DNA from 2 places in the Exiguobacterium sp. TDN 0502 genome. Region 2 is predicted to be linked to the other one. Evidence: riboswitches for the same ligand, from Rfam matches in the RefSeq annotation. Region 2 holds a riboswitch; the other holds the start of a gene.

Region 1 (5,824 bases), on a different contig from region 2:
CGCTTTCGCGGATGCCCATGATATTTGCATCGTCCATGACCTCGCCTACGGCGGCATCAGCTTCGACGGCCCGACCCGCAGCTTCCTGCAGACCGAAGGCGCAAAAGACGTCGGGATCGAGTTGTTCTCACTCTCGAAACGCTTCAACATGTCCGGCTTCCGGATCGCCTTTGCGATCGGAAATCCGTCCGTCATCTCAAGCATCGAGACGTACCAGGAACATCTTTACGTCAGTGCCTTCACACCGATTCAACATGCGGCGACCGTCGCCTTGACGAGTGATCAGACATGCGTCCGCGAATTAAGCAAGCTGTATGAAACACGACGTGATGCCTTATTCGCAAAACTCGACGCGATCGGTTGGAATGGACCACGTCCCGGCGGTTCGTTCTTCGTTTGGCTCCCGGTGCCTGAAGGTTACACATCCCAAAGCTTCACCGATCACCTGCTTGACGAAGCACACGTCGCGGTAACACCGGGATCCTTCTTCGGTGAATACGGCGAAGGATATGTGCGGATCAGTCTGATCGCCGATGTCGAACGGTTGGAAGAAGCCGTCGACCGCATCGGCACGCTCAACTTGTTCCGGACGCCTGTTGCGGAATAATTCTGAAAAAACGTTTGACAGATGGGAATCATTTCCGTTAAAGTAAATCCCAACAGCATAACTACTTATCGAGAGCGACCGAGGGATTAGGCCCAACGACGTCCGGCAACCACCTATCAGGAACGGTGCCACATCCTACAGAATGGATTCATTCTGAGAGATAAGTTACGAAATCTTACACTTTCGTCGCTTTTTTCTGGTTGCTCTGCTACTAGGAAAAAGCGACTTTTTTTGTATGAGGAGATGAGCGGATGATTGAATTCAAACAGATTACGAAACGGTTCGTCCGGGACCGGACCCCGATTTTTGCTTTACGAGATGTCGATTTGACGATCCAAAAAGGAGAAATCTTCGGCATCATCGGTGAATCTGGTGCCGGTAAAAGTACGTTACTTCGCCTGATCAACGGGCTCGAACATCCGACGCAAGGAACGGTCAAGGTCGACGGTGTCTCGCTCGGCGGGATGTCGAAGGCGGATTTACGTCAACTTCGTTTACGGACAGGCATGATCTTTCAACACTTCCAATTGATCCAGTCGCGCAACGTCGCGGATAACATCGCCTTTGCGCTCAAGGCAGCTGGTGTGAAACGCGCCGATTTTCCAGAACGGATTCAGGAACTCGTCTCGCTCGTCGGACTCGAAGGGTTCGAAACGAACTTCCCGAGCCAATTGAGCGGCGGACAGAAACAGCGCGTCGGGATTGCCCGGGCACTCGCGAATGATCCGACCGTCCTGTTATGTGACGAAGCGACGTCTGCGCTTGACCCGGTCACGACACTGCAAATTTTGGATTTGTTGAAAGATTTGAATGAACGACTTGGTCTGACGATCGTCCTCATCACCCATGAAATCGATGTCGTCAAACAGATTTGCCACCGTGTCGCCGTCATGTCGCAAGGAGAAGTCGTCGAAGTCGCATCTACTTATGACTTGTTCAGTCAGGCGAAACATCCGGTGACCCAGCATTACGTCGATACGGCACTGCAGATCGAACTGCCGGAACGCATCTTGCAAGCGACACCTGGCAAGATCATCCGCTTGCAGTTCACCGGCGAGAAAACCGGCGAGAGTACCTTATCAGAAGCGATCCGTCGGTACGATATCTCGGTCAGCATCCTGCACGGGAAGGTCGACTACATTCAGGATGTCGCCTTCGGTGTCTTGATCGTCAGCCTGACGGGTTCATCCGACCAAATCACTCCCGCCCTCGACTGGCTCGCGACGGAACTTCACGCACTCGAGGTGATTCAGGATGTGGCTTGAACGTATTCAAACGATGTTACCCGAGCTTCTGAAAGCGCTCGGTGAGACAGCGTGGATGGTCGGCATTTCGCTTGCCTTTGCCTTAGTCGTCGGGATTCCGCTCGGGATTCTCCTGTTCGTCACCGATCGCGGATTATTTTTTCAAAATCTTGCCGTCCGGCGTGTCCTTGACTTCGTCGTCAACATCGTCCGGTCCCTGCCGTTCATCATCTTGCTGGTCGCCCTCATTCCGTTAACGAAGTTCTTACTCGATAATACGATCGGTCCGACGGCAGCGTCCGTCAGCCTCAGTGTCGCAGCGATTCCGTTTCTCGCGCGACTCGTCGAGACGTCACTGCGCGAGATTCCGCCCGGTTTGATTGAGGCAGCCGAAGCCTGTGGTGCAACACCGTTACGGATCATCGTCAGTGTTCTTCTACCGGAAGCACTTCCGGGAATCATCCAGGGCATCACGTTAACAACCATCAGCTTAATCGGCTTCTCGGCGATGGCCGGTATCGTCGGCGGTGGTGGTGTCGGTGACCTCGCGATCCGTTTCGGGTATTATCGCTACGATAATCTCATCATGATCGTGACGATCGTCGTCCTCATCGTCATCGTTCAAAGTATTCAAGCACTTGGCAATCAACTGGCGCGAAAAACAGATAAACGCTAATCATACATACACAGGGAGAGTGGAATCATGAAAAAACGATATGCTTTTTTAGCTACAGCCTTACTCGGTGCAGGAGTCCTCGCGGGATGTGGAGACAGCAGTGCGGATGAAAAAGACAAGACAATTAAAATCGGGGCAACGAGTGGTCCGTATAGCGACATGGTCAAACAGGCGATCGAGCCGCAACTCGAGAAAAAAGGCTACAACGTCGAAATCGTCGAGTTCAGCGATTACATCCAACCGAACATCGCCCTCGGTAGCGGCAATGTCGACGCCAACTTGTTCCAACACTCGATTTACCTTAAGACGTTCGCCAAAGAAAAAAACCTCGATCTAAAAGGACTGATCACTGTTCCGACGGCACCGATGGGACTGTATAGTAAGACGGCGAAGACACTCGCCGACGTCAAGACGGGTGCTGAAGTCGCGACACCGAACGATCCGACGAACCAGGCACGGGCGTTGAACTTACTTGCGGAACAAGGATGGATCGAACTGAAAGCGGACGTCGATCCGTTGACCGTCTCAGAAAAAGACATCGTCAAGAATCCGAAGAAACTCGTCATCAAACCGCTTGAAGCGGCGCAATTGCCACGAGCCATCGAAAGCGTCGATGTCTCAGCCGTTCCAGGGAACTTCGCTTTGGCTGCAAAATTCGACTTACTTGATGCGTTAGCACTTGAGACGATGGATGAGCAATACCGCAATCTCGTTGCCGTCCAAACGAAAGATGCGGATTCGCAGGTCGCAAAAGATTTGAAGGCAGCCGTCGAATCGGATGCGTTCAACACAGTCATCGAAAAATCATTCAAGGGATTCAGTAAGCCTGAATGGGCAGATTAAGTAAAAACATCCGGATTTCAGGAGCGCATCGCTCTATGACATCCGGATGTTTTGGTTAAAACCGGTACCACATCAGTTCTTCGTCGTGATACGTATTGCCGATTTTCAGCGCCCGCGGTTCGATCGCGTACGACTCGAAACCAAGGGACCGATACAACGCTTTAGCAGCTTCATTCGTCCGGACGACCGACAGATGGACTTGCTCGATCACAGGACGTTTCTCTAATGTACGTAATGCCTCTTGTACGAGTTGCCGCCCAACCTGTTGCTTTCGGATGCGCGGTGTGACGTACATCGCGAATAGATTCGCTCGATATTTCATCTTGATCGGCTCTAAGCAGACGATGGTGACGACACCGACGAGTTCTCCTTCATGAAACGCACCGAACGTTGCTGCTTGTTCACTCTGAAAACGCGTAGCATACTGTTCGACCGGTCGTTCTTTTTCCGCTTCATAATCGGAGCCAAAGGCTTCCGGATGATGTTGCAATGCTTCTAAGCGGAGTCTTTTATAAAGCGTTGCATCTTCTTCGTTCAATTGACGGATTTCCAAGTACCCCACCTCCTGTTTTTAGTATAAAACAACGCGATGCATGAAAAAGAGGACAACATCGAGTGATATCGTCCTCCATTCACGTATTAAGGTGTCCGGAAATTAATCGTAAAGTACGGCGCATTGTCCCGGAAAGCTACTCCGACATCTGCTTGCGTAAACCGTTTTTGCAGAATGTTGTCCCGGTGTCCCTTCGAGTTCATCAGTCCCCAGTGTGCTGCAAAGACGTTCGGGTACCCCATCGAGAGGTTTTCACCTGCGCTTGAGAAGCGGATACCACCGCGCTCCATCCGGTCGAACGGATCCCGTCCTTGCGGATCCGTATGCGAGAAGAAGTTATTCTTCGCCATGTTCTCACTGTGCCCGCGCGTGACCGGTTTCAGTACCGTATAAGGTGCTAACGCCTTCAATTTATAGTCGGCGCGTTCCCAGTTCATCAGGCGCAACATCAACTTTTCGTCAGTTGTCCGTAAGGCATTTGAAGCAGTGCCATAGAAGCCTTTTTTCTTCGCTTCGACGTCTTTTGGAATTGCAAGCGTCGCTTTGACCTTATTGCCGTCATGCTGGTCGAAGAAATACGTCACGTAATTGCCTTTCTTCTCATAAACGGCTGCATGGTCGAGGTTCAACATGTAATTCGTATTACCTTTACGGTAAGACTTCACTGCCGTCCAACCTTTTTTCTTTAATGATCCTTCCGTATCTTTATTGAGAACGGCACCCTGCGTCGTCACACCGTTCTTAAAACGATACTTCCCGTAATCTTTTCCATCCTTCGTCAAGGCGACGAATTCCTCCGTTGCCGTCCGTCTGACTTCCCAGTCAAATCCCGGATACTCACTGCTATATCGATCAATCAGCTTGCCGCCACTTTTCGGATAATCGGCTTCTGCCTGTTCCATGGAAATGTTTTCGTAACCAAAAAAGGCTACTGCTGCTACTCCGATGATCAGCCATTTTTTCATGTCCTCGTTTCGCCTCCTTTTATTTCATTACCTTTATTTTAAAAGAAATTGACTCTCCCGAACAGTCATCGGCTCTCATTTATCTAAATCACATCTTTCGTCCACAAATCCGACATATTTGATGGGAGCGCTCTCATTTAAGCAAAATGCTTCTATTTAAACGATTCTTGAAAAGGTTTAGTACACATACTGAATATTATTCCCCTCTTCTTAAAATGTGTGAACATTCTTTTATTTTGTCCTTTATTATTTTTGATTGCTCTCTGATGCCGCACTCGGTATTATTAGAATTCGTAAGCCAAACTTTCAATGCTTTTCCAAATAACATCATGCTATGAAGGAGTTGACCTATGGTTTTACTATATTTCATTTACGAATCCATCGCCTTCTTACCGATTCAGCAATACTTATTTTCCGGCTGGATGATTCTTGTCGCTTTAACCGTCTCGTTCAGTTTGGCGAATGCACATGAAGATGTCCGATTAAATCAACGACTCGGTTTCGAATTGCTCGTGCCCGGATCGGGTATGTTGCTATCGAAGAAGTTCATTCCCGGTCTTGCCATCATTCTTTTTTTGATTATCATCCACTTCACCTATATGTTCCGCGTCATCCCGTTACCGATCGCCCTGATCTCAACCCTCTCTATCAGTACGCTCTCTCTACTCTCACTTTTTGTTCCAGCACGCAAAAAAGCGGACCGTTAAGTCCGCTTTTTCATGTCATTGATACTTTGTTGTTTCTTTCAACTTGTACTTGTTCGACAATTCAAGCCAGATCGTTTTTCCTTTTTTCACCTGTACTTGAATGTACGGACGTCCTTGCGAAACACGGAGTGCGAGCAGTTCGCCTTGCTGATCCTTATGCGTTTCACTCGCTTTTAACCAGTGGCGTCCTAATTTCCGTTCAATGAAGATATGTTTCCCTTTTTGAACA
Region 2 (5,824 bases):
TTTTGTTGAACGGGAAGGTGAAGAGGATCAGTTTATGCAACTGATGATCGCGTGCGTGTTGCTCTGCTGTTTCCAGCAACCGTGTCCCGATGCCTTGTCCCCGGTGTGTCCGGGTGATATAGACAGAAATCTCACCGACTGTCGCGTAGACAGGACGTGGATTATACGGATCGAGGGAAATGAAGCCGAGGACACCAGTTTCATCCTCTGCGACGTATCCGGCATATTGCTCCGTTCGTTCTGCGTACCACTGGGTCATGAACGATAAATCCTTTTGATCGGTTTCGAGTGTTGCAATCCGATCTTCGATGCCTTCATTGTAGATAGCTAGAATTGCAGGTAAGTCGTGTTCCGTTACAGGACGGATATGCATGGTGCTCACTTCCTCATCACTTTTCCTTCATTATATCGGTTACGTGGCAATGTAGTGATATGTTTGTGCGATAAGAAAAAGCGCCGAGTCTCTTCCTATAGAAGAAAATCGGCGCTTGTCGTCTTTATGAGACCGTTGATGTCTCGTTTTCATAAATTGGAACCCAACCGTCTGTCGTGACGAAAATTCGGACTGCGACGACTTTTCGGTCCTCCTGGAGCGTAAAGTAGTGGCGTGTGTTGACCGGAACAGAAATCAGATCACCCGGATTGAGTTCGATGTTGTAGTAGCCGACTTCTTCGTCTTTGATTGCGAAGACGCCGTGACCGCTGACGATGAACCGGACTTCATCATCCGTGTGGTGATGTTCCTTCTGGAAATTGACGAGCAACTCGTCAAGGTTCGGTGTCGTATCCGACAGCGAAATGATGTCAGCTGTCTGATACCCACGACGCTCCGAGACATCCTTGATTTCTGGGGCAAACGTATCAAGAATCGTTTGTTTATCCTCATCCGTCAGTGTGAAGTTCTCAACGAGAGGCGCTGGGAGTTTCGAGACGTCCCACTGTTCGTATAGAACGCCGCGTGAAGTAAGGAATTCTGTGACTTCCGTTTGATCCGTATACCGTGTGTTTGTTTCCTGAAATAAGACTGTTGCCATGAGCTGGTTCCTCCTCTTAATGAATGGATTGACGGCATGATTGCAACGTCAACGTATAATTAAATAAAAACTCGAAGGCTTCGAGGTGTTTCTTCGCTTCAAAGGCGGTCGGTGCCCAGACCGTGATTCCGTGATTCCGAATCAGGACGGCACCACTATCCGCCGTGACATACGGCGCAAAAGCAGCAGCAAGCGTCGGGATGTCAGCGTGATTCGGAATGATCGGCACCGTGACCGTCGCATCCTCTTCCCAGTGTCCGAGTGCCTTGATGATCTCCTGACCGGAAAAGGTGATACTTCCCTGATCGCCATATAACTCCGAAATCACATTGTTCGCAATCGTATGGACATGCAGGGAACAACCGGCGTCTGTGCGATTGAACACTTCGACATGGAGCAATGTCTCTGCGGAAGGGCGACCGGGTTGCTCACCGATCAATTGACCAGTCGCATCGACATGCACGAAGTCGTCAGGAGTCGTCTGCCGTTTATCTTTTCCGCTTGCCGTCACAAGGAATTCAACCGGAATACCAGACGTCCGGATGGCGAGATTACCACTCGTACCAGGGAACCAATCGCGCGCTGCAAGCTCTTGTTTGATGGCGCGTAGCTCTTCGTACCGTCGCATGAATGTCATATCGTCACCTCAGATCGTGTCAAATCATGAACGATATCGTGGAACGTCTCAAACGGTGTATAGGCGATATCGTTCTCTTCGCATAACGTAATCAGATAATCACGGGCATAGACACGATCCGCTTGTTTCGCAAGTTCGAAGTCTGTTACCGAATCACCGATGACGATGATGACGTCACCGTCTTTGCGCAATGTACGGGCAACGGACGTTTTACAACAGCCGCACCCGTTCGTGCAATCGGCATCGCAGGCGTGTGGCCAATCGATATGGACGAATGGACCACTGAAATCGGCAACGTTACAGTAAATCTGCTCTTGCTCGAGGAATGGCGCTAAGATCGGTTCGACGAAAAAGTCCATGCCACCGCTGACGATCGAAAAATCGATGCCTTGACGACGACTGTACTGAAGCAATTCCGAAAATCCGTCGCGAATGACTGCACGCTCCAACAAAAAGTCAAGATAGGCTGTTTTTCCGTCAGACGGCAGAAGTGCGAACATCTGCCCGACACCACCCTGAATCGATAACGTCCGGTCGAGTACGCCACGCTTCAACGGTTCGAAGTCACTCGCTGGCGCAAATGCTTGCATGAGCGCGATGATATTATCCTGTGTCGTCACCGTACCGTCGAAGTCACAAAGAATCCGTACGGTCATGACTTGATCCCCCAAGCGTCGAGCGCAATCCGCAATTCTTCATGACGCGATGCTGCTGTCGATAGGGAGTCATTTGCGAGTGCCGCATCGAGTGCTTGACGGAAAGCAATGACACCAGCCGCAGCACCTTGCGGATGACCGTGTACGCCGCCGCCGGCGTTGATGACGGAATCGATACCGAAGTCCCGTACGAGTTGAGCGACGAGTCCAGGATGAATACCGGCTGAAGGAACCGGGAAGATCGATTTCGTCTGACCGAGACGGGTAGCTTCGACCGCTATGCCACGAGCAACATCCTTTGGCAAAGCGACATTGCCGTAAGGCGACGGGAATAACGTCAAGTCGGCTCCAGCAGCACGTGGTAATGTGCCAAGTAAAACAGGCGCTGCGACTCCGTGGTTCGGACTAGCAATCAACGCACCGCTGTATGCCGGATGATTGAAGATTGGAACGTTGATCTCGGGATCACGTGCCAGTTCACGTAAGACGTCGAGTCCATAAGTGAAGGTGTTCAGCAAGAAAGCAGTTGCGCCAGCGTCAATCAATCGTTTAGCTTGATCTTTGAGCGTAAAGACGGGACCACTGAGTGTGATCGCGTATAACGCACGTTTACCGGTCCGGTGGAAGTGAGCATCGATGACCTCACGTCCGATTCGTGCCCGATCAATCGTTGGTGTCAACGGATTGTCGTATAGGATCTCATCGTCCTTGACGAGATCAATCCCACCAGCAAGTTGTCCTTCAAGTTGATCACGAAGGAACGATAAATCGCGTCCGATGACCCCTTTGAAGATGCTCATTAACAGTGGACGATCTTCGACACCGATTAAGGAACGGACCCCTTCGATGCCGAACTTCGCACCTGGAAAGTCCGACGTAAATGTATCGGGTAGTAGCAATTCCGTTAATTTGATTTCACCGTCGAGTGAGAGTTTCCCGAAGACGGTCGTCAAGATCGCAGAAAAGTCGCGCGATACATTGTGTTCCGGATAACGAATCGTGATATAGCCTTTACCGTCGCGCTCTTCCGTATGTACGACTTCCCCTTTGAACGAGGCGAGTTGTTGTTGTTCGAGATGATTCAGTTCCGTCCAAGAACCGACTGTCAGACCAAGCGCGAGTTGTTCAGCGCGTTGTTCGAGTCGATCGCGAACGGTCAATTGATAAGTAGCAGTGATATAAGTCATGTCTTTCCTCCTTCAACAAAAAAATGGTCTCTCGTCAGCGACAAGAGACCATGAATGATTCGAACGTGGACTCTTATCTGTCAGCTTAGTAGCTGCAAGAATTAGCACCGTGCCAAAAGGTCGGTTGCTGCGACATCGTAGGGCTTGTCCCTCCGTCTGCTCTTGATAAGAATTGGATGAAATTGTGAAATCTAATTGCAATTTTTGCATGGGAATCGTCACTTGTCAAACTAATTTTAGAAAATTTATTTTTTTGAAAATACTCTTTCTATAGATGGCTTAAAAATGCGATCCGTTTCTGCTTGATTTCGATTTGACAGCAGGGAAGAGGGTTGCGTAAGATTCAAATCAATATCACACACGACAACTACATACGACTCTTATCGCGAGTTGGCAGAGGGAATTGGCCCGATGACGCCGCAGCAACCGACCACTAGGCACGGTGCTACATCCAACAGACGTTTCGTCTGAGAGATAAGAGGATGCAGTGACTTTCCTGCGCCTCTTTTCGATGACGAAAAGAGGCGCTTTTTCGTGTATCACATAGGGGGAAACTGAGATGACATACAAAGCATTTACAGAACAGGACGCGATTGATCGTGTCCGCTCATTAGGACTGATCGGCGACGGAGCCGTCGAAGCAGAAGAGATTGGTGACGGCAATCTCAACCTCGTTTTTCGGATTCGGGAGGGTGAACATCGATTGATTCTAAAACAAGCACTACCCTACGCGAAAGTCGTCGGCGAGAGCTGGCCGTTATCGCTCGAGCGGGCGTGGATCGAACAATCCGCACTCCGTGAATTCGCGCGGCACGCCGTACCGTTCGTACCACGTGTCTTTCATGCCAGTCACGAAGAGGCGTATACGGTCATGGAAGATCTTTCACATCTGACGATCGTTCGAAGCGGTTTACTTGCAGGTGAACAGTATCCGTTTCTTGCAGAACATATCGGTTCTTATCTCGCTCGGACGTTGTTCCATACATCGGACTTTGCGCTTGGTCCGGTTGAAAAGAAACGCGTCGCCCGGACGTACTACAATCCGGATCTGTGCGACATCACGGAAAAGTTAATCTTCACCGATCCATTCCATGATGCGGAGACGAACGAGATCGAGGCAGGACTCGAAGAAGAGGTGGCTCATTTATGGGTAGACGATGAGTTAAAACGCGAAGTCGCAAAACTTGAAGCGCTCTTCATCACAAAAGGGGACGCGTTGTTACACGGCGATCTACATACTGGAAGCATCTTCGCCTCGGCGACAGAAACGAAAGTCATCGACCCTGAATTCGCCTTCTATGGTCCATTCGGATTCGATGTTGGACAGTTCATCGCCCACTTATTCTTTGCGGCATATCCGGATTATTCAGCACTTCGTGATGCCCGGATTCGGGACATCGATACGTTCTGGCTGACGTTCGCTTCGACGTTCCGTGCCTTATGGGAACGGGAAGCTGTCGAACCGTTCCAGACATCGGGACTCGTCGACGATGTACTGAGTACGATCTTACAGGATGCCCTTGGCTTCGCCGGTTGCGAATTGATTCGGCGGACGATTGGTCTCGCGCCGGTCGCTGATCTGGAATCGATCGGTTCTACGACGGAACGCTTAGAGCGGAAACGTCATGCCTTACGACTTGGTACTGCCTTGATTAAACGGCGGACCGAATGCCGGACATTCGATGATTTACGGAACTTTGACGTAACGGAGGAACTCAGCCGATGACTACATTCGTTCAAAGTATCCGTTACGAAGACCGTGTCTTGACGATTCTTGATCAGACACGTCTACCGCAAGAAGAACACTATGAAGTCATTACCGATCTCGCGCAAGCGGTCGAAGCGATTAAGCAACTACGTGTCCGGGGCGCACCTGCGATCAGCTTATTCGGTGGATTCGTACTCGTTCAGGAAGCATACCGGTTTGAAGCGGCGCTTCCGGTCTACAAACAAACCTTGCTTGAGACATCGACGACGTTACTCGCGACACGACCGACGGCCGTTAATTTGCGAAATGTCCTCGATCAGTTGAATCCAATCATTCAAGACGGAACGTCGGTAGAAGAGATCCGCGAACGGTTAGAAAAACGGACGGTCGCCTTATATGACCAGGATGCGCAGACGTCACGTCAAATCGGGATTCATGCGTTGGAATTGTTCCAGTCGGGCGACCGAATCCTAACGATTTGTAATGCTGGATCGATTGCGACCGCTGCTTATGGAACGGCACTTGCGCCGTTCTATATCGCAAAAGAACGCGGCATTGAATTATCCGTTTTCGCGAGTGAGACGCGTCCGTTACTGCAAGGA

What was found. Region 2 has a riboswitch for S-adenosylmethionine ahead of ACRPK8_RS09725 (2,3-diketo-5-methylthiopentyl-1-phosphate enolase). Riboswitches for the same ligand answer to the same signal wherever they lie in the genome.
Positions count from the first base shown of each region.
Region 1: another riboswitch for S-adenosylmethionine. It lies ahead of ACRPK8_RS02590 (methionine ABC transporter ATP-binding protein); the one in region 2 lies ahead of ACRPK8_RS09725 (2,3-diketo-5-methylthiopentyl-1-phosphate enolase).

Region 1 covers NZ_JBOZGJ010000001.1:537,201-543,024, forward strand. Annotated here, with positions in the region: gene ACRPK8_RS02585 (aminotransferase class I/II-fold pyridoxal phosphate-dependent enzyme) at 1-607, shown strand, start outside; SAM riboswitch class I at 670-774, shown strand; gene ACRPK8_RS02590 (methionine ABC transporter ATP-binding protein) at 859-1,872, shown strand; gene ACRPK8_RS02595 (methionine ABC transporter permease) at 1,862-2,527, shown strand; gene ACRPK8_RS02600 (MetQ/NlpA family ABC transporter substrate-binding protein) at 2,555-3,370, shown strand; gene ACRPK8_RS02605 (N-acetyltransferase family protein) at 3,426-3,923, opposite strand; gene ACRPK8_RS02610 (CAP domain-containing protein) at 4,010-4,888, opposite strand; gene ACRPK8_RS02615 (hypothetical protein) at 5,239-5,595, shown strand; gene ACRPK8_RS02620 (chitobiase/beta-hexosaminidase C-terminal domain-containing protein) at 5,611-5,824, opposite strand, start outside.
Region 2 covers NZ_JBOZGJ010000008.1:16,610-22,433, reverse strand. Annotated here, with positions in the region: gene ACRPK8_RS09745 (arsinothricin resistance N-acetyltransferase ArsN1 family A) at 1-373, opposite strand, end outside; gene ACRPK8_RS09740 (1,2-dihydroxy-3-keto-5-methylthiopentene dioxygenase) at 498-1,034, opposite strand; gene ACRPK8_RS09735 (methylthioribulose 1-phosphate dehydratase) at 1,051-1,671, opposite strand; gene ACRPK8_RS09730 (2-hydroxy-3-keto-5-methylthiopentenyl-1-phosphate phosphatase) at 1,668-2,327, opposite strand; gene ACRPK8_RS09725 (2,3-diketo-5-methylthiopentyl-1-phosphate enolase) at 2,324-3,514, opposite strand; SAM riboswitch class I at 3,585-3,686, opposite strand; SAM riboswitch class I at 3,892-3,995, shown strand; gene mtnK (S-methyl-5-thioribose kinase) at 4,074-5,240, shown strand; gene mtnA (S-methyl-5-thioribose-1-phosphate isomerase) at 5,237-5,824, shown strand, end outside.